DNA from 2 places in the Thalassospira sp. MIT1004 genome. Region 2 is predicted to be linked to the other one. Evidence: predicted binding sites of a transcription regulator. Region 2 holds the regulator's gene; the other holds the start of a gene.
The links. Region 2 encodes LexA, which represses DNA repair genes until DNA is damaged. Its sites were predicted from a motif close to ATGTTCTANTTTGGTTC; they were not measured.
Positions count from the first base shown of each region.

Region 1 (11,268 bases), on a different contig from region 2:
TCAAGGCACTGGGCGGGGGGATTGCGATCCAGCATCGCATGGCATTCCAGGGCGAATATTTCATCGACCGTTACGGCAAGGATGCCGCCATGGCGACCCCGCCGGTCAGCAAAATGCTGGAATATGGTCTTCCGGTCGGGGCGGGAACGGATGCGACCCGTGTTGCATCCTATGATCCCTGGGTCGGGCTTTACTGGCTGACCACCGGCAAGACGGTTGGCGGTATGTCGCTTTACGACAACGACAATGTCCTTGATCGTGAAACCGCACTTATGCTGTGGACAAAGGGGTCGGCATGGTTCTCGGGCGAGGCGGATGTCAAAGGAACGCTTGCACCCGGACAATATGCCGATCTGGCAATCCTGTCCGCTGACTATCTGAGCGTTCCGCCCGAAGAAATTCGCCGGATCAATTCGGTCCTGACCATGGTGGGCGGTGACGTAGTCTATGGCGAAGACGGTTATCAGTCCCTGTCGCCGGAAATACCACCAGCATCTCCTTCCTGGAGCCCGGTTTTGCATCACGAAAGCCCCGGTCAGCGCCCGGAATTCCATGCTCGTCACGAGGAGCGCGCATGTCATGACGCTTGTAATCATGGCTGCGGTGTCCATGGACATGATCACGGGATTGCCTGGAATAATCCTGTACCTGTCGCGGACGCGAAATCGTTCTGGGGAGCACTTGGCTGCTCTTGCTTTGCAGTCTAGTGCCGTCATGAACCGGGCGGGACAATATAACTCGCCCGGTTCCCACCGGCAGAGCCGTTGATGGACGGATGCCGAAGCGGATTGAAAATCATGAAAATCGTATTTGGACTTTTACTGGCAATCCTGATCGGTATCGGGTGCCGGGTGATCCATATCCCGGTTCCAGCACCACCGGCTATGACAGGGGCCCTTCTGGTGCTTGCCATGACGATCGGCTATCTGGCGGTGGATCGGTGGTTTCCGCATCGGCGCTGTGACAACCGCAAAAATTGCGCCGGGCCGACCGGTCATACTCCAAAAGCAGGAGAATAGGATCATGATACAGCTTTTGACGGGTATTGGATTGGGGCTTGCGATTGGCGGCGGATGTCGATGGCTTGATCTGCCGCTGCCAGCACCCCCCAAAATTGTCGGGGCACTTTTGGTTGTGGCGATGACGGCGGGATTTGTGATCACCGATCACATTCTGGCTGGGCAATAGGGAACGGATAAGATGAACACACAAAATTCAGAAAACGCGACCGCGACCAAAATCGTAGCAGGCCCATGGTCGCCTTTCCGCCATCGTGCTTTTGCCTTCCTATGGGTTGCAACAGTTGTTTCCAATATTGGCACATGGATGCATGACGTTGGTGCCGGTTGGCTGATGACCGAACTTTCGCCATCGCCATTGTCCGTGGCACTAGTACAGGCCGCAACTACGCTGCCGGTGTTCCTGTTTGCCATCTTTGCCGGGGCGGTCGCGGATCTGATGGATCGTCGCAAATTGCTGCTTGCCGTCAATCTGGTAATGGCAGGGCTGGCAGCAGCTTTGTCGGCACTTGTTTACCTCCAGCAGGTAACGCCGTCGATCCTGATCGCCTTTACCTTCATGATGGGGACATGCGCGGCACTGATGGCACCCGCATGGCAGGCTATTGTCCCGTCTCTGGTTGATAAGTCCCGTCTGGCACCGGCGATTGCTCTCAACTCGATGGGGATCAATGTCAGTCGCGCAATTGGTCCGGCATTGGCCGGGTTCCTGATTGTTGCTGTCGGGCTGGTCGCGCCCTTTGCACTTAACGCGATCAGTTTCGTCGGTATTCTGGTTGTTCTGTTCTTCTGGAAACCGACAAAGACCGAACAGATCATGCCGCGCGAAAAGGTCTTTGGGGCCATGCGTGCCGGGCTTCGTTATGTGTTCAACAGCCCACCGGTAATTGCAACGCTGGTACGGGCGGTGGCGTTCTTTGCCTTTGCCAGTGCCTATTGGGCGATGTTGCCACTGATCGCGCGCGAGGTACTGGCAGGCGGCCCGCAGCTTTATGGTATTTTGCTTGCCAGTGTCGGAACTGGGGCGGTTATCGGCGCTGTTGTGTTGCCAAGGATCAAGGGCCGTCTGGGCGCGGATAAAACCGTGATGGTCGGAACGATTGGCACAGCATTGGTTCTTGTTGTCTTTGCCCTGATCCAGCAACCGGTTGTTGCCGTGATTGCGTCCTTTGTTGCCGGGGCATCGTGGATTGCGGTTCTGTCATCCTTCAACGTTTCTGCACAAACGGCATTGCCCGATTGGGTTCGGGCACGCGGCCTGTCCGTCTTTCTGACACTGTTTTTCGGGGCGATGTCGGGGGGCAGTATTCTTTGGGGCTGGGTTGCCGAACAGTTTTCGATTGAAACGGCTTTGCTGTGTGCAGCGGCCGGGGCGATTGTCATGATGTTTGTCACCATGCGATTCGCCCTTAATCAGGGGGCAGACCTTGATCTTGCGCCGTCCATGCATTGGCCCGAGCCAATAATCGGTGAGGATGTCGGGCATGATCGCGGTCCTGTCATGATCCGCATTTCCTATCGCATTGCCGATACGGACCGCGGGATTTTTAGTGACCTGATGAAAGCCATGCGCAAGGCGCGTCTGCGTCATGGTGCCTATCACTGGAACCTGTATCAGGACAGCAATCAGGCTGATCTGTTTACCGAGGTCTGGTCGGAAGGCTCATGGATCGAGCATCTTCGCCATCACAAACGGGTAACCGGTACTGATCGCGTCCTTCAGGAACAGGTCAACAAACTGCATCAGGGGGAAGGCAAGCCGTTGGTTGAACATCTGATCGCTGCGCGGTGAAACCAATACGATTTGTGCTTTTTCTCAATCTAGAATTCCCCCACGCCCTGAATTTGAAGTAAGTATGATGATTACAGGCCGGGGCCCGTATTATTGGGTGCCCGGTCTGTTTGATTTGGACGCCATTGGTGTCCCGGGGTGCTTTGGGAAAGTGGCGATGACGTTTTACGAAAAGTTCAGGACAGGTTCATTCGGCCTGACCGTTTTGGTTTTGATTTCGATCCTGAGCCTTTCGACATTAGTCCGCGCCGGTGAACCGTGCCTGTTGATTGCCATGCCCGAAGTCCGGATGACCGGGGATGGCATCGAGCCATATCGTTCTGCCATGCAACAGGGAGGGCTATGTGTCAAACCGGCGCGCATGCCTCTTGCACGGGTTGCTCAGGCTTTGTCCCATGGCGAAGTCGACGGTGTTTTTGCCGAGCTTGAGGGATTTCAGCAAAATGTTGACCGGCCGATCCTAAGGGGAAATATACGTGTTGGTTTGGTGGACGGAATGCTGGTTGTACCGTTGGGAAAGATATCGGGAATTGACGATTTAAAGGATGAAACCGTTGGTGTTTGGCTGGGGGCGAAGTGGTCTAACGCACTTTTGGCTGATTATCCCAATGTCGTGCATGTTCCGCGCGGTCCCGAAATGATGCAGAAGATGCTGCGATACGGGCGATTGGATGCCATTCTGCTTGATAACTATTCGTTGTCGGTCACCGGCGGTGTCCCCGACGGATTTCAGGCTGTTCCTGTCATGAGCCTTTCAGTTTACAGCTGGCTTGCTGCGGACCATGCCGATTTGCTCCCAGCTTTTGATAAGGGCACGGAACTGTTTTTACAGACGATCATCGAGTGGCGCCAAAAGGGAAAATAACCTGCGGACATTATCCGTTGGCCTATCCCGAAAGATAAAATATCGACATGCCATAAAGGCACAGGATTGAAACGCTTTCCCAGCCGATATTGGCAATTCCCCTGCGTTCGCGGTTAAGCATGCCCAACAGAAGGATACCGGTCATCAGGATGACAAGGGCAATGGTAAACAGATGTTGCGGGTTGAAGGCTGCGTAAATCGATCCGTCGCGATAAGCAAAGTCTGATGCCGCCAGAAACAGAACATCAAACGCATTGCCGCCGATGATATCTCCAACTGCCAGATTGACCGCACCCATGCGGACAGCCGCAATTGCCGAAACAAGTTCGGGAAGTGATGTAGCTATCGCAGTCAGGAAAGTACCCACGGCGGTTTCGCTGATGCCGGTTTTCTCGACGATTGCCAGTCCGCTTTCACCAATAGTGTAACCCGCGATTGCTGTTATCGCGGCAAAGCTAAGAAACTCCGTCCAAAGGCGAAGTGTGCTTTCGGGATGGTAGTCTGCATCGTCTTCCTTGGCGTCCTCGTCGGTCAGGTCGGTCCTGCGAGGTCGCCACATCGGTTGATGGCGGATTTCGGCAAGCAATGACAGGCCAAAGCCATACAGAATGAACAACAGGATCGATACCGGGTGGATGTGAAACACCATCCAGTCCGGTCCGCCATAGGCCAGAAGCGGCAGGGCAAGCATACTGACCAGAAGGGTCGCCTGCGCCAATCCCGTGGCGCTGGCGGCGGCATGTTCCAGATTGCCCTTGCGATACAGAAAATCAGCGATTGCCAGAAAGGTCGTCTGGGCCGCAATGCCACCCAGCGCATTGCCGATGGCAAGATCGGTGTGTCCTTGCCACGCCGTCGTTACCGAAAGCACACTTCCGGGCAGGCTGGTCGACATGCCGACAAAAACAGCACCGGCTATGATTTGTCCCATGCCGGTCCGTTCGGCGAGTTTGAGGGCAACCGTTGCCAACCGAGTTCCGGCGAAGCCGATCACCACTGCACAGATTGAAAACAGTCCGATAATGGACCAAAGCGGAAGGGTTGCAATTGCAGGCAGCATCAAAACGTCTTTTGTTCGGATCTGGCCGCATTTGCATCGGGGCGGCTTTACCTGAACTTTAAGACGCGTCGGGTGCTGTCATGTTCCATGATTGTGTAAAGTTAAAACACTTCGCCTTCCGGGCGTGCCAGCGGTTTGTTTTCTGAGTGTTCTATCGCTTCTTCGCGGGCGCGATGCGTGATGTCAATCGGCTCGCCCTGCCGGTTATCGGGGCGAACGCGTCCAAAGAAATCGGAAAGTTCCTTGGCAACGGTTTCCGGTGACGTGACCTGACGCAGTGTAAAGCTGTGCCCCAGCCGGTCGGTAACATGCAGATCGCCATAATCAAAGATATTGCCGATTACGCTTTTGCTGATCTGGGTGCTTTTGATCGACTCAAATCCGCGGTCATCCTGATCCTTGCGCAACACACCGCTTCGCGTGACGATGCGGTTGTTGGTGATAACGCGTTCAAAGAAAAACAGATCGCGAATGGCGGTCAGGGGCAAAAGGATGCTGTCGCGCGCCGCGCGCGTTGAAACGCCAAGGGCCCGTTTCAACAGCTTCCAGATAATCGAAATCAGCGCGATGAACACACCAAACAAGGCAATCGAAAAGACGAATTCATATTCTTCCCAGACCCGGTCAAGTGCGGCAAAGGCTTCTGGCCCAGTCAGAAGTGCGCGGGCCTGTGGCATCAGAAAATCGTAAATTGCGCGCCAGTGGTAGGATGCGTAAATCAGCACCGCAATCCAGATGATCTTGATGAGACCGGGGACAAGGATCGATACAGGAGAAATCGGCAAATCCATGATGACCACCTCGCCGTCATGTAGATGGCGGCGAATGCCCTTGAACGGTTTGCTTTCCGCGGTGCTGTCGTTTTTCCGGCTCATGCAGTCTGTCCTGTTTTATGCAATCGGTCCAACATAGGCCGCGATCCGAAGTTGGCAAGATACAGAAGGATTTACCCGGTCAAAAGGCACTGTCTGTTGCAAAATATTCGGCCATGAAAGCATCGCGCGCATCAAAACCGGGCGATTTTGCCGGGCGCGTGCTGTCATGGGTCAATCTGGCGAAGGCGACAGTCTGGTCGCCGCGTGTTGCCCAGCCCACGAACCAGCCCCACGGTCGCCCCTTGATCGGGCGGCCATCGGCATTTTGCGACAGGCCTGCGCCGGTTTTACCAAACACGTGCCAGCCATTTGCCTGAACACCCATGTCAAACAGCCCCATTGCCATTTCGCGGGCTTGTTTGCTAACGGGCAATTCGCCCCGGATCATTTTTGAAACGAATTCGATCTGTTCGGCAGGTGAGATTTGCAAGGACGAGCTTAGCCATGATCGCATCAGGCCGTTCTGTTTTGCAACGTCCCCTGATACATCGGCATTCCCGTAATCAAAAGACGTGACATAGTCACGAAACTTTGCCTCTCCCAGCCTGATATTGATTTGCTGCGAATACCAGACCACGGATTGTTCGATCCAGTATTGCGGATCAGTATCCTTGCGCCATGCCGCGCGCCAGTCGGGATAGCTTTCCTTGAACGACCATACGGGATGATGGGCATCGGTGAGGATTCCGCTATCGAACCCCATCAGGCTGATGGCGATCTTGAAGGTCGAGGCCGCCGTTGCGCGGGTTTCACATTTGCCTTCCTGAATAATGGTCTTGCCGGTTTTTGCATCCGAAATCAGGGTGCAAACCGTCGTGGTTTCCGCCGTGGCATTGAGGGGAACGAACAAGACACCAAGAAGCAAAGTCAGGCCGGTACGTTTCAAAACGCGATCCTTATGGACGGGTAAAATTCGAAGAGTAGGGGCGAATGCTGAAGGTTCATTTAATCGCTTAATCCATCCTGTTCCGGCTGTTATCTGCTGGTGGAAATTCAGATTGCCAAAATGCGGCAAAGCGGGTTTATGTTCCCGGTCCGGTTGCGCCACAATCCGGCAGCCAAAAAACAACAACGTCCAAGCAAGAGCCCCGCATGATCCCGTTCTTCGGTGAAGCAGCCGCCTTTACTGCCGCGATGGCCTGGGCGACGTCGAGCATGATTTTTTCCAACATTGGCGGCAAGGTCGGCGCGCAGACGGTCAATCGCGGGCGTCTGGCCTGCTCGATTACCTGTCTGACGGTGTTGCACTGGCTATTGGAAGGCCAGCCTTGGCCGAACGCGGTAACGTGGGAGCAGCTTGGCTGGTTGTCACTGTCGTCGGTTCTTGGCCTTGTGATTGGCGATGCCATGCTGTTTCAGGCCTTTGTGACCCTGGGGGCGCGGTTATCGATGCTGATGATGTCGACCGTGCCGATCATGGGGGCGGTGTTGGGCTGGTTTCTGTTTGACGAAGTCCTAAGCCTTCAGGAAATGTCGGGTATTGCGCTTGGCATTGGTGGCATTCTTTTGGTCATCATGATGAAAAAGGGGCGTCCTGTCGGGTTGGAAGGACGCAATTATCTGGTTGGTATCTTGTTTGGACTTGGCGGTGCCATTGGTCAGGTCGCGAATCTGGTGACGGCGAAATATGCACTGATCAGCGGTTATTCTGCGCTGTCGGCCACATGGATCAGAACCTTTGTCGCGGTTGTGATCATGTGGGGAATTGCGATTGCCATGGGGCGTGCTCGGCGCACGATTGTGGCGTGCAGCGCACCTGATGTCGGGCGGTGGCTGTTCCTGGGGGCTTTTATCGGCCCGGCGCTTGGCGTGTGGCTTTCGATGGTGGCGGTTCAGAATGCCAATGTCGGTATCGCATCAACGCTGATGGCGTTGCCACCGGTTTTGCTGATTGTCTATGAAGGTGTGGTTCTGCGCCGCCCCGTTGGCCTGCAGGCCATCGTCGGGACCTGCATGGCCTTTGGGGGGGTTGCGCTTTTATTCCTGCATTAAGTGCGATTTTCTCTGCCTTTTGATCCTGGTGATCCAGCCCGGCAGAAATGCAAGATTGGTTATCAGGCTGAAACCGAACAGGATTGCAGCCCAGACCGGCAGGTCAAGCAAGGCGCTGTTTCCCTGCAATCCGGGGGTTGGGGCCGAGGATTGTGTTCCCGGTGGCGGTATTTTTTCCGATGAGTGGATCAGGACAACCTGATGACCCATGCCGTCTGATACCATTATTTTCCAATGCGCATCGGTATCATCTTCAGGGCGTAATGCCGGAACCACGACGGCAAGGCGTCCGTCACGATCAGTTCTTCCTTTTTGCCAGGTTTTCCCGTCCGGTGACGTCACCATGGCTTCGGCAAATATCATTGGTGTGCCATCTGTATAGCCGAACTGATAGATGGTGGCGGTCCGGTTCTGGTCAATCTGCCATCCCGCCCCGTGGGCAATCGCCGGGAGCGATCCTGCATAAAGCAGGATCGCGCAGGCAATTGCCGCGATCATCAAACGTCCAAACGATTGCAGCATGTGGCGGCCTATTGGCTGACATCGAAAGTCAGGGTTGCCCGCAGGTTATGTACCCGGACAGATGCATCAGAGTCCGGGACATCGGCCGCAACCCGAACTATCCAAAGACCCGGTTTCGTAATCCGGATTTTGGCAATGCCGCTGCCACGATCATCGCTGAAAGTTTCGGTGTAATAGGCATAAGACGATGGCGTGTCGGTAAATCCGGCATAGGTTGCCAGGACACTGGTCGAATAAGGTTGCCCGTCCAGCAGGATTTGAACCGCAACGTCTTGGCCGATTGCCGTCATGCGCGGATCGGAAAGCGGCACGATTTCAAGTTTGTGCCCCAGAGGGGAAGAAATAAAATCCGCGTTTTGGGAGCCTCCAGTCAGGTTTTTGGAAAATTTTTCAAATCGGGATGACGCAACCGCATCGGGATGTGCGTCCGGCCCGCCTTCTTTCCAGCCATCGGGCGTTTGTGACCAGATCACCGGCAGGCGATGCCCGACAAGCCATGCGGGTTCTTCTTCGGAAAGGGTGAATGTGCCAGTCAGATTGGGGGCATCCGCATTTTCAGTGACATCAAGTTCGGTGGTGGCCGAGGGGGTGATCAATTGTGCACGGACATGCTTTGGCGCTTCGGCTTCTTCCGGGGTGCCGAAAACATGGGTCGAATCGAGGATGAAGGCAGCAGTGTCCTTGCCATTCGCGGGGGTGGTTTTGCTGCTGGCGACAAATTCATGGGCCACTGCGCCAAAGCCGATCAGGCACCCCAGTGCGGCAATTGCAAGCGGGGTTGTGAACTTTGATTGAAACATCTGCTATCCTTTGGGAGATTAGGGAAGTTGAAAGGCAGTATGAATTTTTCAAAAATGTTCATACGAGTCAAGCTGATGATTATGAAAGGGAATTCGTATGACCCGCGTGACCGTATCAATCGAAGACGATTTGATGGAGGCGTTCGATGCTTTCCTTGAGCATCGCGGCTACACCAACCGGTCAGAAGGTTTTCGTGACCTGATCCGGGAAAAGCTCCAGAATACCAAGCTCGACGAAGACACCGGCGGCGTTGGCATAGCGGTTCTGAATTATGTCTATGATCATGAAGAACGCATGCTGGCATCACGGCTGATGAGTGCGCAGCACGAACATCATGACCTGACCGTTTCGACCGTGCATTTCCATATTGATCACGATACGTGCCTTGAAAGCGTAACCTTGCGCGGCAAGCTTTCCGATATTCGCAAATTCGCCGATCAGGTTCTGGCACAACCTGGCGTGCGCCATGGGCAGCTTTATTCGGTTCCGGGTGAATTGCATGTCGAAACCCATCATCACGGCGATGACGATCATGGACATGCACATCGGCACGAACATCTGAAAATCACGACCTGAACCGGGCTTCTCCGAATTGTTTTAAAAATCCCGGCACAAGCCCGGCGACAATTTTATTTATCCGGGTTTGAATTCTTACCCACCAAAATGAGAACAAACTTGCAACATCCATTTTTTTGTGCAAGTGTTCACATTATGTTCTCAATGCGTTTGCCGGAAAATGGTTGGCGTGATGTCAGTTATCCGGCGGGGCACCTAGCGGTGGCGTTCCGCATTTAGGACCGGGGAACCGCCTGCGTTGCATCCTACCCGGCCCTGTGGAATAAGAGAGTTCGAAAAATGATTCAGACCGCGCTGCATTTGGTGGATAAAGATACGATGGATAAGCAGAAGGCACTCGAAGCCGCTCTTGGGCAGATCGAACGCGCATTTGGCAAGGGCTCGATCATGAAGCTCGGCCAGCGCGATAGTGCGGTGGATATTTCAGCCATTTCGACCGGGTCGCTTGGGCTTGATATCGGGCTCGGGATTGGCGGCCTGCCGCGTGGCCGTATCGTCGAAATTTACGGGCCGGAAAGCTCGGGTAAAACCACACTGGCTTTGCACACCATTGCGGAGGCCCAGAAACTTGGCGGGACCTGTGCCTTTGTCGATGCCGAACATGCGCTTGATCCGGGTTATGCCCGCAAGCTCGGGGTGAATACCGACGAACTCCTGATTTCGCAGCCTGATGCGGGTGAACAGGCGCTTGAAATCGCCGATACGCTGGTGCGTTCCGGTGCGATTGATGTGCTGGTCGTCGATTCGGTTGCCGCCCTTGTGCCACGTGCCGAACTTGAAGGCGAAATGGGTGACACCCACGTCGGCCTGCAGGCCCGCCTGATGAGCCAGGCATTGCGTAAACTGACCAGCTCGGTCTCGCGTTCGAACTGCATGGTCATCTTCATCAACCAGATCCGTATGAAGATCGGTGTGATGTTTGGCAGCCCGGAAACCACCACGGGTGGTAACGCGCTTAAATTCTATGCGTCTGTTCGTCTTGATATTCGCCGGATCGGTCAGATCAAGGACCGTGACGAAGTCGTTGGCAACCAGACTCGTGTGAAGGTCGTCAAAAACAAGATGGCCCCGCCGTTCAAGCAGGTCGAATTCGACATCATGTATGGCGAAGGCATTTCCAAGATGGGTGAAATCCTTGATCTTGGTGTCAAGGCGGGCATCGTTGAAAAATCCGGTTCCTGGTTCTCGTATAATTCGACACGTATCGGTCAGGGCCGCGAGAATGCCAAAACCTTCCTGCGTGAAAATCAGGAAATGACCGCCGAAATCGAACGCAGCATCCGCGAAAGTGCAGGTCTGATCGCCGAGGCGATGACCAGCATGAGCGAAGATGAACCGTCAAACGATGACGACGCGTAATTAAAAGCGGACTGAATAATCAAACGGGCGCTTTGGGCGCCCGTTTTTGTGTCTGATCCGTTTTGTTGGCGGCGTGTGTAACGCAGGCAGGTATGGATTTCGCGATATGGCGCGAAGCGGGAGTCAGGGTTGCTGTGCTTCCTGTTGCCATTGGCTGGGCGTTTTGCCCGTTATCCTTAAGAATTCCCGATTGAAATTCGACTTGGTGTTAAAGCCGCTTGTCAGCATGGTTGTTGTGACAGTCTCGCCCTTGTCCAGTTCGCGGCAAGCATGTTCAATCCGGTATTTGTTGATAAAGCGCGAGACATTTTCACCGGTCGTGGCGTTGATCGCGGTCGAAATCTGTTTCAGCGGGACGCCCATACGCCGTGATATGCGTGCAAGCGTCAGATCCGGGTCAAGATAAA
Region 1 covers NZ_MCAO01000045.1:162,941-174,208, reverse strand. The annotation lists gene BC440_RS19555 (amidohydrolase) at 1-707, shown strand, start outside; gene BC440_RS19550 (DUF1427 family protein) at 798-1,019, shown strand; gene BC440_RS19545 (DUF1427 family protein) at 1,024-1,188, shown strand; gene BC440_RS19540 (MFS transporter) at 1,201-2,811, shown strand; gene BC440_RS19535 (hypothetical protein) at 2,969-3,676, shown strand; gene BC440_RS19530 (sodium:calcium antiporter) at 3,699-4,736, opposite strand; gene BC440_RS19525 (PH domain-containing protein) at 4,838-5,611, opposite strand; gene blaOXA (class D beta-lactamase) at 5,691-6,497, opposite strand; gene BC440_RS19515 (DMT family transporter) at 6,704-7,603, shown strand; gene BC440_RS19510 (hypothetical protein) at 7,589-8,125, opposite strand; gene BC440_RS19505 (DUF4198 domain-containing protein) at 8,134-8,925, opposite strand; gene nikR (nickel-responsive transcriptional regulator NikR) at 9,023-9,502, shown strand; gene recA (recombinase RecA) at 9,782-10,861, shown strand; gene BC440_RS19490 (helix-turn-helix domain-containing protein) at 10,985-11,268, opposite strand, start outside.
Region 1: recA (recombinase RecA) is a predicted target of LexA. The motif match lies at 9,594-9,610, and genes of this name have one in related genera.

Region 2 (11,268 bases):
TCCGTCTGGTCGGCGCACACGAGATTTTGGGCGACCTCGCGGTTGAGGAAGGTGTTCTGGGCAAGGTGAAGCCCGATGCACAGGCGATGGCCGATGCACAGCACGGTCTGAAGGTTGCCCGGATTTTGGGTGCCGCCGATGTCGGACAGGGCTGTGTCGTGCAGCAGGGGCTTGTTCTGGCACTTGAAGCCATCGAGGGCACGGATGAAATGATCCGGCGGTCTGCCGACTATCGCCGCGAAGGTGTTGGCGGTGTTCTGGTGAAGTCGGCAAAGCCGCAGCAGGACAGGCGTCTTGACCTTCCGGCGATTGGTGTTTCGACCGTGGAAAATGCGCATGATGCCGGATTGCGCGGCATTGCGTTGCTTGCGGGTGGCACGATGATCATTGATCGTGAGAAAACCGTCAAACGTGCAGATGAACTTGGATTGTTCATTGTCGGGATTTCGGTGCAGGAATCGGCACAGGATGAATAAACCAAAAATCCAGACCGCGAAAATCATGCTGGTGGCCGGCGAGGCATCCGGGGATCAGTTGGGGGGGCGGTTGATGGCGGCCATAAAGGCGCGTCATCCCGAAATCCGTTTCATCGGTGTTGGTGGCCCGCGCATGACGGGTGAGGGGCTTGAGAGCCTGTTTCCGATGGACGAGATGTCGGTTATGGGCCTTGCCGAGGTCCTGCCGCATATCCCGCATTTGTTAAAACGTATCCGTCAGACGGCGGAATATGCGATTGAACAGCAACCCGATGTGGTGATCACCATTGATGCCCCGGATTTCAGTTTTCGCGTTGGCAAGAAGCTGAAAGGCAGGGGTATTCCGCTGGTGCATTATGTTGCGCCGTCGGTCTGGGCATGGCGGCCGGGGCGGGCAAAGAAGATTGCGGGTTTTCTCGATCATTTGTTGGCGTTGCTGCCGTTCGAGCCGCCCTATTTCGAGCGGGTCGGGCTTCCGACCAGCTTTATCGGGCATTCCGCGGTCGAGGAACGGCATGGCGGCGATGCGGACCGATTCCGTGAACAGCACGGTATCGCACCAGACTGCAAAATCCTGACGGTTCTGCCCGGCAGTCGCAATTCGGAAGTCACCCGTCTGTTGCCGGTTTTCCGTGACGTGTGCGAACGGTTGGCTGGGGATTTCCCCGATGCAAGAATTGTTGTGCCGACGGTGAGCAAGGTTGCACAGGTCGTCGGTGATGCGGTTGCCGACTGGCCGCTGCGCCCGATTGTCGTGACCGGGGATCAGGACAGGCGCGATGCGTTTGCCGCGTCCCATGCGGCCCTTGCGGCATCCGGGACCGTGTCGCTTGAACTGGCGATAACGGGGGTGCCGCATGTGATCGGCTATAAATTAAGCCCGATTACGGCATGGATTGCGCGGCGATTGTTGCGGATTGATACGGTGACCATCGTCAATCTGGTGCTTGGCAAAAAGCTTGTGCCGGAATTCCTGCAACAGGATTGCACGCCGAACCGTATCGTGCCGGTTCTGAAATCGCTTATGGCCGACGGCGAAGGTCGGGCGGCGCAACTGGACGGGTTCGACGCGGCCACAACCATGCTTGGCTTTGGCGACCGGCCGCCGAGCGAGAAGGCCGCGGACGTCATCCTTGAAATCATAGAGAAAAATTCATCTGCCAAGACTGGCATTAGCGGGCAATAACGCATAGTTTGGCGTCATTGACCAATCAATGACGGAGGCATTTCCAATGCGTTATTTGCACACCATGGTGCGTGTCGAGGATGTGGATGCATCCATGCGTTTCTACTGCGAACTGCTTGGCATGAAAGAAACCCGGCGCATTGAAAGCGAGAAGGGGCGTTTCACCCTGATTTATCTTGCGCCGCCTGCCGATGAAGCCAGTGCCAAGGCCAACAAGGCCCCGGAACTTGAACTGACTTATAACTGGGACCCGGAAAGCTATTCCGGCGGGCGCAATTTCGGCCATCTTGCCTATGAGGTCGACGATATTTATGCGCTTTGCCAGAAGCTGATGGATGCGGGTGTCACCATTAACCGCCCGCCGCGCGATGGCCATATGGCGTTTGTTCGTTCGCCGGACGGGATTTCGATTGAATTCCTGCAAAAGGGCGAAAGCCTTGCCCCGGCCGAGCCATGGGCCAGCATGGAAAATACCGGTTCCTGGTAACGCAGCACCCAATTGATCAAAACGCAAAAAGGCCCGGAATGATCCGGGCCTTTTCTGTATCAATCGTGGCGCAGATTAACGCTTGTTGACCGGAACGAACGGACGTTCGGAAACACCGGTGAACAACTGGCGCGGACGGCCGATTTTCTGCGACGGATCTTCGATCATTTCTTTCCACTGGGCGATCCAGCCGACGGTACGGGCAACTGCGAACAGCACGGTGAACATGCTTTCCGGGATGCCCATCGCCTTGAAGATGATGCCCGAATAGAAATCGACGTTCGGATAGAGTTTCTTCTCGATGAAGTACTCGTCTTCGCGTGCAATGCGTTCGAGTTCCTGTGCAACGTCAAGCAGCGGGTCCTGTACGTTGAGTTCCTTGAGAACTTCGTGGCAGGTTTCCTGCATGACCTTGGCGCGCGGGTCGTAGTTTTTGTAAACCCGGTGACCAAAGCCCATCAGACGGAACGGATCGTTCTTGTCTTTTGCCTTGTTGACGAATTCCGGAATGTTTTTCACATCGCCGATTTCGTTGAGCATTTTCAGAACGGCTTCGTTCGCACCGCCATGTGCCGGACCCCAGAGGGAGGCAATACCGGCAGCGATACATGCAAAGGGATTTGCCCCCGAAGAACCGGCCAGACGGACCGTCGAGGTCGATGCGTTCTGTTCGTGGTCGGCATGAAGGATCAGGATACGATCCATTGCGCGCGCAAGGACCGGGTTGACTTCATAGTCTTCGCACGGGTTGCCGAACATCATCTGCAGGAAGTTTTCTGCATAGCCGAGTTTGTTGTTCGGATAACGGAACGGCTGACCGATCGAGTATTTATACGCCATCGCCGCGATGGTCGGCATTTTCGCGATCAGGCGATAGGCCGAAATCAGACGCTGGTTCGGGTCGTTGATGTCGGTGCTGTCATGATAGAAAGCAGACATCGCGCCAACCACACCGCACATAATGGCCATCGGGTGGGCGTCGCGGCGGAAACCGTTATAGAAATTGCGCATCTGTTCGTGCACCATGGTGTGCATGGTGATGTCATTTTCAAATTGCGCCTTGTCTTTTGCATTCGGCAGATCGCCGTAAATCAGCAAATAGCAAACTTCGAGGAAATCGGATTGTTCGGCAAGCACATCAATGGCATAGCCGCGGTGACGCAGGATGCCAACGTCACCATCAATATAGGTCAGCTCGGACTGGCAGGAGCCGGTCGAGGTGAAGCCCGGGTCATAGGTGAAATATCCGGTTTCGGAGTAGAGTTTCCGAATGTCGATTACAGACGGACCAACGCTACCCTCGATCACCGGCAATTCGATCGACTTGCCAGTGGCATTGTCGGTCAGTGTCACGGTGTGGGAAGTCTTGGAATTCTGAGCCATGACTATTTTTCCTTCCCTGTTTGAACGAACACGGTTTTCAAGTTGTGTGCAGCATAGTGCTGCGGCGCACAAAGCGCAAATTCAGTGTTTAAGTTTTTTATTTTACGCTGTTATTGGGCATCGAATTTGCGGATGCGTTTCAGCGTTTGGGATTTGCCAAGCACGATCATTACTTCGAAGATGCCAGGCGATGAGTTGGAACCGGTGAGCACGGCCCGCAAGGGCTGCGCGACTTTGCCGAGCTTCTGATCGAGTTTTTCGGCAATGTTGCGAACGCTTGCGTCAACGTTCTCTTCGGTCCAGCTTTCAAGCGCGTCGAGTTCCTTTGCCAGTTCGGCAAACAGGCCTTCGGGGGCGCTATCAATCAGGGACTGAGCTTTCTCGTTAAACGACATGACGCCGTCCGTAACGTAGAAGGCCGAAGAGTCGGCGAGCTCGATGAGTGTCTTGGCTCTTTCTTTAAGCCCTGACATGCCTTTGATCAAGATTTCTTTTTGCGCTGCGTCAATTGCATCGACGCCAATCTGTTTTGCGATCAGCGGTGCAATGTCGTTTGCAAGGCGGGTATCGTCTGCCTGACGCAGATAAACGCCATTCAGGTTGGTCAGTTTGGCAAAGTCGAAACGTGCCGCACCCTTGCCAACATCTTTGATGTCAAACCATTCAATGGCCTGTTCCTGGGAAATGATTTCCTCGTCCCCGTGACCCCAGCCAAGACGCAGCAGGTAGTTGTTCACGGCTTCGGGCAAGAAACCCATTTCATCGCGATAGGCATCAACACCCAGCGCACCATGGCGTTTGGACAGCTTTGCGCCGTCCGGGCCGTGGATCAGCGGAATATGGGCAAAGGTCGGGACATCCCACCCCATCGCATCATAAAGGGCCTTCTGGCGGAAGGCATTGGTCAAATGGTCATCGCCACGGATCACGTGAGTAATGCCCATATCGTGGTCATCCACCACGACAGACAGCATATAGGTCGGGGTGCCATCGCCACGCAGAATGACGTAATCGTCAAGCTGTTCATTGGCAACGCGGACATCGCCCTGTACCTGATCGGAAATCACGGCATCGCCGTCCTGCGGTGCCTTCAGACGCACGACAGGCTTGACGCCAGCCGGGGCGTCGGATGCATCGCGGTCGCGCCAGGTGCCGTCATATTTCATCGGGCGGCCTTCGGCGCGGGCCTTTTCGCGCATTTCCTGAAGTTCTTGCTGCGAGCAATAGCAATAATAGGCTTTGCCAGCCTTGATCAGTTCATGGGCGACTTCGGCGTGGCGGTCGCGACGGGCGAACTGGAAGGTCGGTTCTTCGTCTGCGGTCAGGCCAAGCCAGCTTAGCCCATCGAAAATGGCTTCGACGGCTTCGGGGGTTGAACGTTCCCGGTCGGTGTCTTCGATGCGCAGCAGGAATTTGCCGCCGGTGTGTTTGGCATAAAGCCAGTTATAAAGGGCGGTGCGTGCGCCGCCGATATGCAGAAACCCGGTCGGAGACGGGGCAAAACGGGTAACAACCGTCATTCACTCTATCCGTTGGCTGGATGTTGTTGCTTGTCGTAATGACTTTTGGCGTGCACGCTATAACACATATGCGGCGGTGTTGCACCACAGCCGATGATAGATAGAAACTGTGCGCCGGGCAGGCTATTGTACATTCGTCGAATAAGTCGTGATGGAATTAATAAAAATCAATATGTTGCGAGAATATTTTCGCAAACAGGATTGTTGTTGGCCGCGCGCAGAAATTCCTGGATTCTGTGCACGGTTATATTCTTCGGGTTGGGATGTGCGGCGTATTTTTCTCTCCCTGCGCGCCTGACGGTACAGCAAAGCGGCCTAGCGGTGATTCTTTTGCTGTCCGGATTGTGGATTTCGCGACGCTGGGTTTTGCCATTCTTTGGCATTCTGCTGCTGGCGGGTTTTTGTGTCGGGTTGCTGATTGCATCCATCCATCTTGAAAGGGCACCATCCGGGCTTCTCACCAAGACGCTTTACATGACAGAGATCGAGGGCGACATCACGCTTCTGGAACCACGGGGCGGGCGGATGCGTATGACCGTGGCACCAATGCGGATCGCGGGGCTTGAGGATACGGTATTTGACTGGAAGGTGCGATTGAGCCTTCCAGGTGGGGATGAGCTTTCCGTTGGGGATCATATCGTGGCAACGGCACGGCTGTTTCCGTTGCGCGCGGCGTCCGTGCCGGGCGACCCGGATTTTTCACGCGGATTATATCTGGACGGGATCGGGGCGACCGGGTTTGTTTTCGGCCATAAATATAGTGTGACCAAGAAGGCCGAAACAGGAATGATGCAGCCGGTTTCGGACCGGATCGAAAGTCTGCGCCTGACGATCATGACGGCAATCGATCAGAGCCTTACCGGCGCAGGGGCCGGGATTGCCAAGGCACTGATTGTCGGCGAACGCGGCGATGTCAGTGCGGAAATTGCCGATGATCTTCGCAAATCGGGATTGGCGCATCTTCTGGCGATTTCCGGGCTGCATATGGGGCTTTTAAGCGGGACGGTTTTCTTTTTCCTGCGGTTTGGCATGGCGGCCATTCCTGCCCTTGCGCTGCGGTTTCCGATCAAGAAATGGGCGGCTATCGGGGCGATGGGCGCAGCCGTGATCTATCTTGGCCTGTCAGGGGCCAGTGTGCCGACGCAGCGTGCCTTTGTGACGTTGACGATTGTCTGGATTGCGTTGCTGCTGGATCGGCGGGCGATATCGTTGCGGCTGGTGGCGTTTGCGGCGCTGGTTGTTCTGATCCTGCGGCCCGATGCGGTATTGGGGCCAAGCTTTCAGCTTTCCTTTGCGGCGGTAACGGTGCTGGTGGCGTTTTATGATGGTCCGGGCAGACGATGGTTTGACAAGTCGGTGGATCGGTCATGGCTATTCCGGCTTTGGCTGTTTTTTGCCGGGCTGGTGATGACCGGGTTGCTGGTTACGGCGGTGACCGCGCCGATCATCGGGTTTCATTTCGGGCGGATTTCGATGATCGGGATCGTGTCCAACCTGATTGCCATTCCGGTGATGGCGTTCTGGGTGATGCCGATGATTGTGGCGACGCTTGTTCTGATGCCGTTCGGAGCCGGGGGACTGGCATTGTGGTTGATGAAGCCGGGACTGACATTGTTGATTGAAACCGCAAGCCTTGCCGCCGATCAGGCCTGGGGGCTTTGGCATGTCGAGCAGTTTAGTGCCGTATTTGCCATCGGCATCATGATGGCGATGGCCTGGTGGCTGGTCTGGCGGGGGAACGCGATTGCCCGGTTTGCTGTCATTCCGCTATGCGTGGCGATTGCGGCGCAAATCCTGTATCGCCCGGCGGATATTCTGGTTTCGGGGGATCAGGAAAGCTGGGCAATTCGCGACAGGGTGCGCGACAAACTTGTCCTGCCCGAAGGCATTTCGGATTTTCAGCAGTCGGTCTGGATGGCGCGATTTGGTATCGCCGATCATGATGCCGGCAATGTCATCGAAAAATGCGACGCAACGGTTTGTTCCGTCAGGATCGCCGGACGGCAGGTGATCATTGCCAATGATCTTGCCAATCCGTTCTATGCATGCCGCCATGGCGATATGATCATCAGCCTGAAACGCGATATGCCGCGTGATATCTGTGCGCCGGATGTGACTGTCATCGATGATGACCTGTTGTGGTGGCAGGGGGGCGTCTCGGTTGCGTTGCGGCCCGATGCCGCCCCGGTGATCGAAACCGTGCGTGAAACGTCCGGCATCTGGCCGTGGATTATCATCGGGGGCAGGGTGGTCAAATAAAAAACGCCGCCGGGCAAGGCCGACGGCGTTTCTTTCGGTTTCTTTCGGTTTGTTCGGTTTATTCGGTATTCTATCAGTATTGGCGGAGCAAACCGATCAGACGTCCCTGAATGCGGACACGATCAGGCGACAGCGCGCGCGTTTCATAACGCGCATTGGCCGGTTCCAGCAGAACTTCGCCACGGCCACGTTTCAGGCGTTTCAGAGTGGCTTCGGCGTCGTCGACCAGTGCGACAACGATGGAGCCATCATTGGCCTGTTCGCAACGCTGGATCAGGACGGTGTCGCCATCGAGAATACCGGCATCGATCATCGAATCACCGGAAACTTCAAGCGCATAGTGATCGCCGGTTCCCAGAAGCGCTGCCGGGACCTGCACCATTGTGGTCTGATCGCGAAGGGCCTCGATCGGGGTACCCGCCGCAATCCGGCCAAACAGCGGCAGGGAAACGGATTCACCCGATTCCGAAAAGGCCGAAGGCACGGTTGCCGGCCGATGCGCAGCCTTTCGCGCGGAGGCGATAGAGGTAACATTGTTGGGCGTTTCCGCCGCGTCGTCATCATTATTATCCGGAAGACGCAGGACTTCGAGCGCGCGGGCCCGATGGGCGAGACGGCGAATAAAACCGCGTTCCTCAAGCCCGGTGATCAGTCGATGAATGCCGGATTTGGATTTCAGGCTCAGGGCTTCTTTCATCTCGTCAAAAGAGGGTGAGATACCATGATCGCGAAGGTAATTATCGATATAGACCAGCAATTCGTATTGCTTGCGCGTCAGCATGATTTTTCCCGAACCTGTAATAAGAACAAACCGAATACATGAATGTTCTACTTTGGTTCTGCTTGTTCGTCAAGCACCACAACCCGAAAAATCACCGTTTAAGGGCATTCTTTCGGTCAAGAAACGAAATTTGGGTATTTCCAGGGATCAGTCGGCGGTGAAAGTACCCGACTTTCCGCCTTCCTTGTGGGCAACGCGAATATCGGTAATCCGCATGGCTTTATCGACCGCCTTGCACATATCGAACACGGTGAGTGCGGTAACGGAAACGGCGGTCAGGGCTTCCATTTCCACCCCGGTTTTGCCGGTGGTTTTGCAGGTCGCGACAATATCTACCGCATCGGTGGCAGTTGCGAGTTCCAGCGTGACTTCGACCGAGGTCAGGGGCAGGGGGTGGCAAAGCGGGATCAGGTCAGCGGTTTTCTTGGCGCCCATAATCCCGGCAAGCTGGGCGATGCCAAGAACATCGCCCTTTTTATGGCCGCGTTCGGCAATCAGCCGGGCCGTTTCCGCCGACATCAGGACACGGCCCTTTGCGATGGCGACGCGCGCGGTATCGGTCTTGGCCGAAATATCGACCATGACGGCGTTACCAGCGGCGTCGATATGCGAAAGTTTGTCTGCCATGCCTGTGTCTTGTTCCGTTATCAGGCCGCGAGGCCAAGAATATTGCGGGTGGCGGCGGTGACGTCGTCCTGACGCATAAGACTTTCGCCGATCAGGAAGCATTGCGCGCCGACCTTTGCCATGCGGGCGAGGTCATCGTGCGTGAACAGGCCGCTTTCGGCGACCAGCATCCGGCTGTCATCAACCATGCCAGCGAGTTCTTCGGTCGTGGTCAGGGAGACTTCGAGCGTTTTCAGATTGCGGTTGTTAACGCCAAGCAGCTTTGATTTCAGTTTCAGGGCGCGTTCGAGTTCCGGGGCGTTGTGCACCTCGATCAGGACATCCATGCCAAGGCTGTTTGCGGCGTCTTCAAGCTCGGCGGCCTGGGCGTCTTCGAGGGCTGCCATGATCAGAAGGATGCAATCGGCACCAAGGGCCCGGGCTTCGGTCACCTGATAGGGATCAAGCATGAAATCCTTGCGCAGGACCGGCAGATCAACCGCGGCACGTGCCGCGATCAGATAGCTGTCATCGCCCTGGAAATAGGGGATGTCGGTCAGGACCGACAGGCAACTTGCCCCACCGGCCTTATAGGCCTGTGCCAGAACGGGCGGATTGAAATCCGGGCGGATCAGGCCCTTGGACGGGGATGCCTTTTTAATCTCGGCAATCAGGCCGTAACGACCATCCGCAACCGATGTTTCAAGCGCCCTGATGAAGCCGCGCGGTGCGGATTGTGATCTGGCTGCGGTTTCGAGGTCGGCAAGTGACTTTCGCGCCTTGCAGGCGGCGATGTGGTCGCGTTTGTCGTTACAGATACGTTCGAGTACGTCGCTCACGCTGCGGTCCCCTGATTGGAAATGCGGACTAGTGCCTGCAGGGTTTCTGCGGCTTTGCCAGAATCGATTGCGGTGCGGGCCTTTGCGATGCCATCGGCAAGATCGGTTGCGATGTCGGTCACCACAAGGGCGGCTGCGGCATTCAGCAGAACGATATCGCGATAGGCGCTTTTTTTACCGGCAAGAAGATCGAGAATGGCCTGCGCGTTTGTCTGGGCGTCGCCGCCTTTAAGCGCATCAAGGGTGACGATTTCAAGGCCGTAATCTTCGGGGTTGATTTCAAAGGTCGTGACTGCGCCGTTTTTGACTTCGGCGACAAAGGTCGGGCCGGTTGTTGAAATTTCATCAAGGCCGCTATGACCATAGACAACCCACGCATGTTCCGAACCCAGGCGGTTCAGCACATGGGCAATCGGTTCGACCCATTCACGGGCAAAAACGCCCATGACCTGGCGTTTGGTTTTGGCCGGGTTGGCCAGCGGTCCCAGAAGGTTAAAGATCGTGCGCGTACCCATTTCAACGCGGGTCGGCATCACGTGACGCACCGCCGAGTGATGGCGCGTTGCCATCATGAAGCACAGATTGATTTCCTTTAGCGCCTTTTCGAGAAGCGCCATATCGGCATCAAGATTGACGCCAAGCGCCAGTAGGACATCAGCCGATCCCGATTTTGACGACGCCGCGCGGTTGCCGTGCTTGGCAACGATGGCGCCGCAGGCCGCCGCAACGATTGCCGCCCCGGTCGAGATATTGAAGGTGCCGCTGCCATCGCCACCGGTACCACAGGTATCAACCGCATTGGGCGGGGCTATAATGCCGGTCGCCTTGGAGCGCATGACACGCGCCGCCCCGGTGATTTCATCGACCGTTTCGCCGCGCAGGCGTAGCGCCATCAGGAAAGCCCCCATCTGCGACGGCGTTGCCTGACCGGACATCAGAACGTCGAAGGCCTGCTCGGCCTGTTCTTCGTTCAGTTTTTCGCCATTTGCGACTTTGGCCAGGATCGGCTTCAGGTCATATTCAGTCGACATGCGGGTTTCCTCGGTTAGCGGTCCGGTGCGGTTTCATGCGCCGGGGAAGTCTATAAAATTCTTCAAAAGGGCATGGCCATGTTCGGATGCGATGCTTTCGGGATGGAACTGGACACCATGAATCTGATGCTGTTTGTGACGCAGCCCCATGATCAGACCATCCCCGTTTTCCGCCGTGATTTCAAGGCAATCGGGCAGGGTTGCGCGATCAACAACCAATGAATGGTAACGGGTCGCTTCAAACGGGCTGGGCAGGCCGTTAAACACGCTTTTGCCTTCGTGCACCATCGCATCGGTTTTGCCATGCATGCATTCGGGCGCGCGCACGACATTGCCGCCAAAGGCCTGACCGATGCCCTGATGACCAAGGCAGACGCCAAGCAGCTTGACCTTTCCCGCCGATGCCCTGATCAGATCAAGACAGATACCCGCGCGATCCGGATCGCAGGGACCGGGCGAGATCACGACGCCTTCGGGCTTTAAAGCCAGCGCATCATCAACCGAGATTTCATCATTGCGGCGGACGTCGACCTCGGGACCGAGTTCGCGCAGATAGTGCCACAGATTGAATGTGAAGCTGTCGTAATTATCGATGAGGAGATACATCGTGGCGCCGGGCTGTGAATATCAGATCGGGCAGAGAATAAACGGCATTGCCGCTACGTCAAGCGATTGCAAAAACCATTTTCCTGCCATTGTT
Region 2 covers NZ_MCAO01000022.1:152,513-163,780, forward strand. The annotation lists gene lpxI (UDP-2,3-diacylglucosamine diphosphatase LpxI) at 1-476, shown strand, start outside; gene lpxB (lipid-A-disaccharide synthase) at 469-1,662, shown strand; gene BC440_RS09295 (VOC family protein) at 1,709-2,149, shown strand; gene BC440_RS09300 (citrate synthase) at 2,225-3,532, opposite strand; gene gltX (glutamate--tRNA ligase) at 3,643-5,052, opposite strand; gene BC440_RS09310 (ComEC/Rec2 family competence protein) at 5,374-7,311, shown strand; gene lexA (transcriptional repressor LexA) at 7,385-8,092, opposite strand; gene moaC (cyclic pyranopterin monophosphate synthase MoaC) at 8,240-8,719, opposite strand; gene trpC (indole-3-glycerol phosphate synthase TrpC) at 8,740-9,537, opposite strand; gene trpD (anthranilate phosphoribosyltransferase) at 9,534-10,568, opposite strand; gene BC440_RS09335 (aminodeoxychorismate/anthranilate synthase component II) at 10,602-11,174, opposite strand.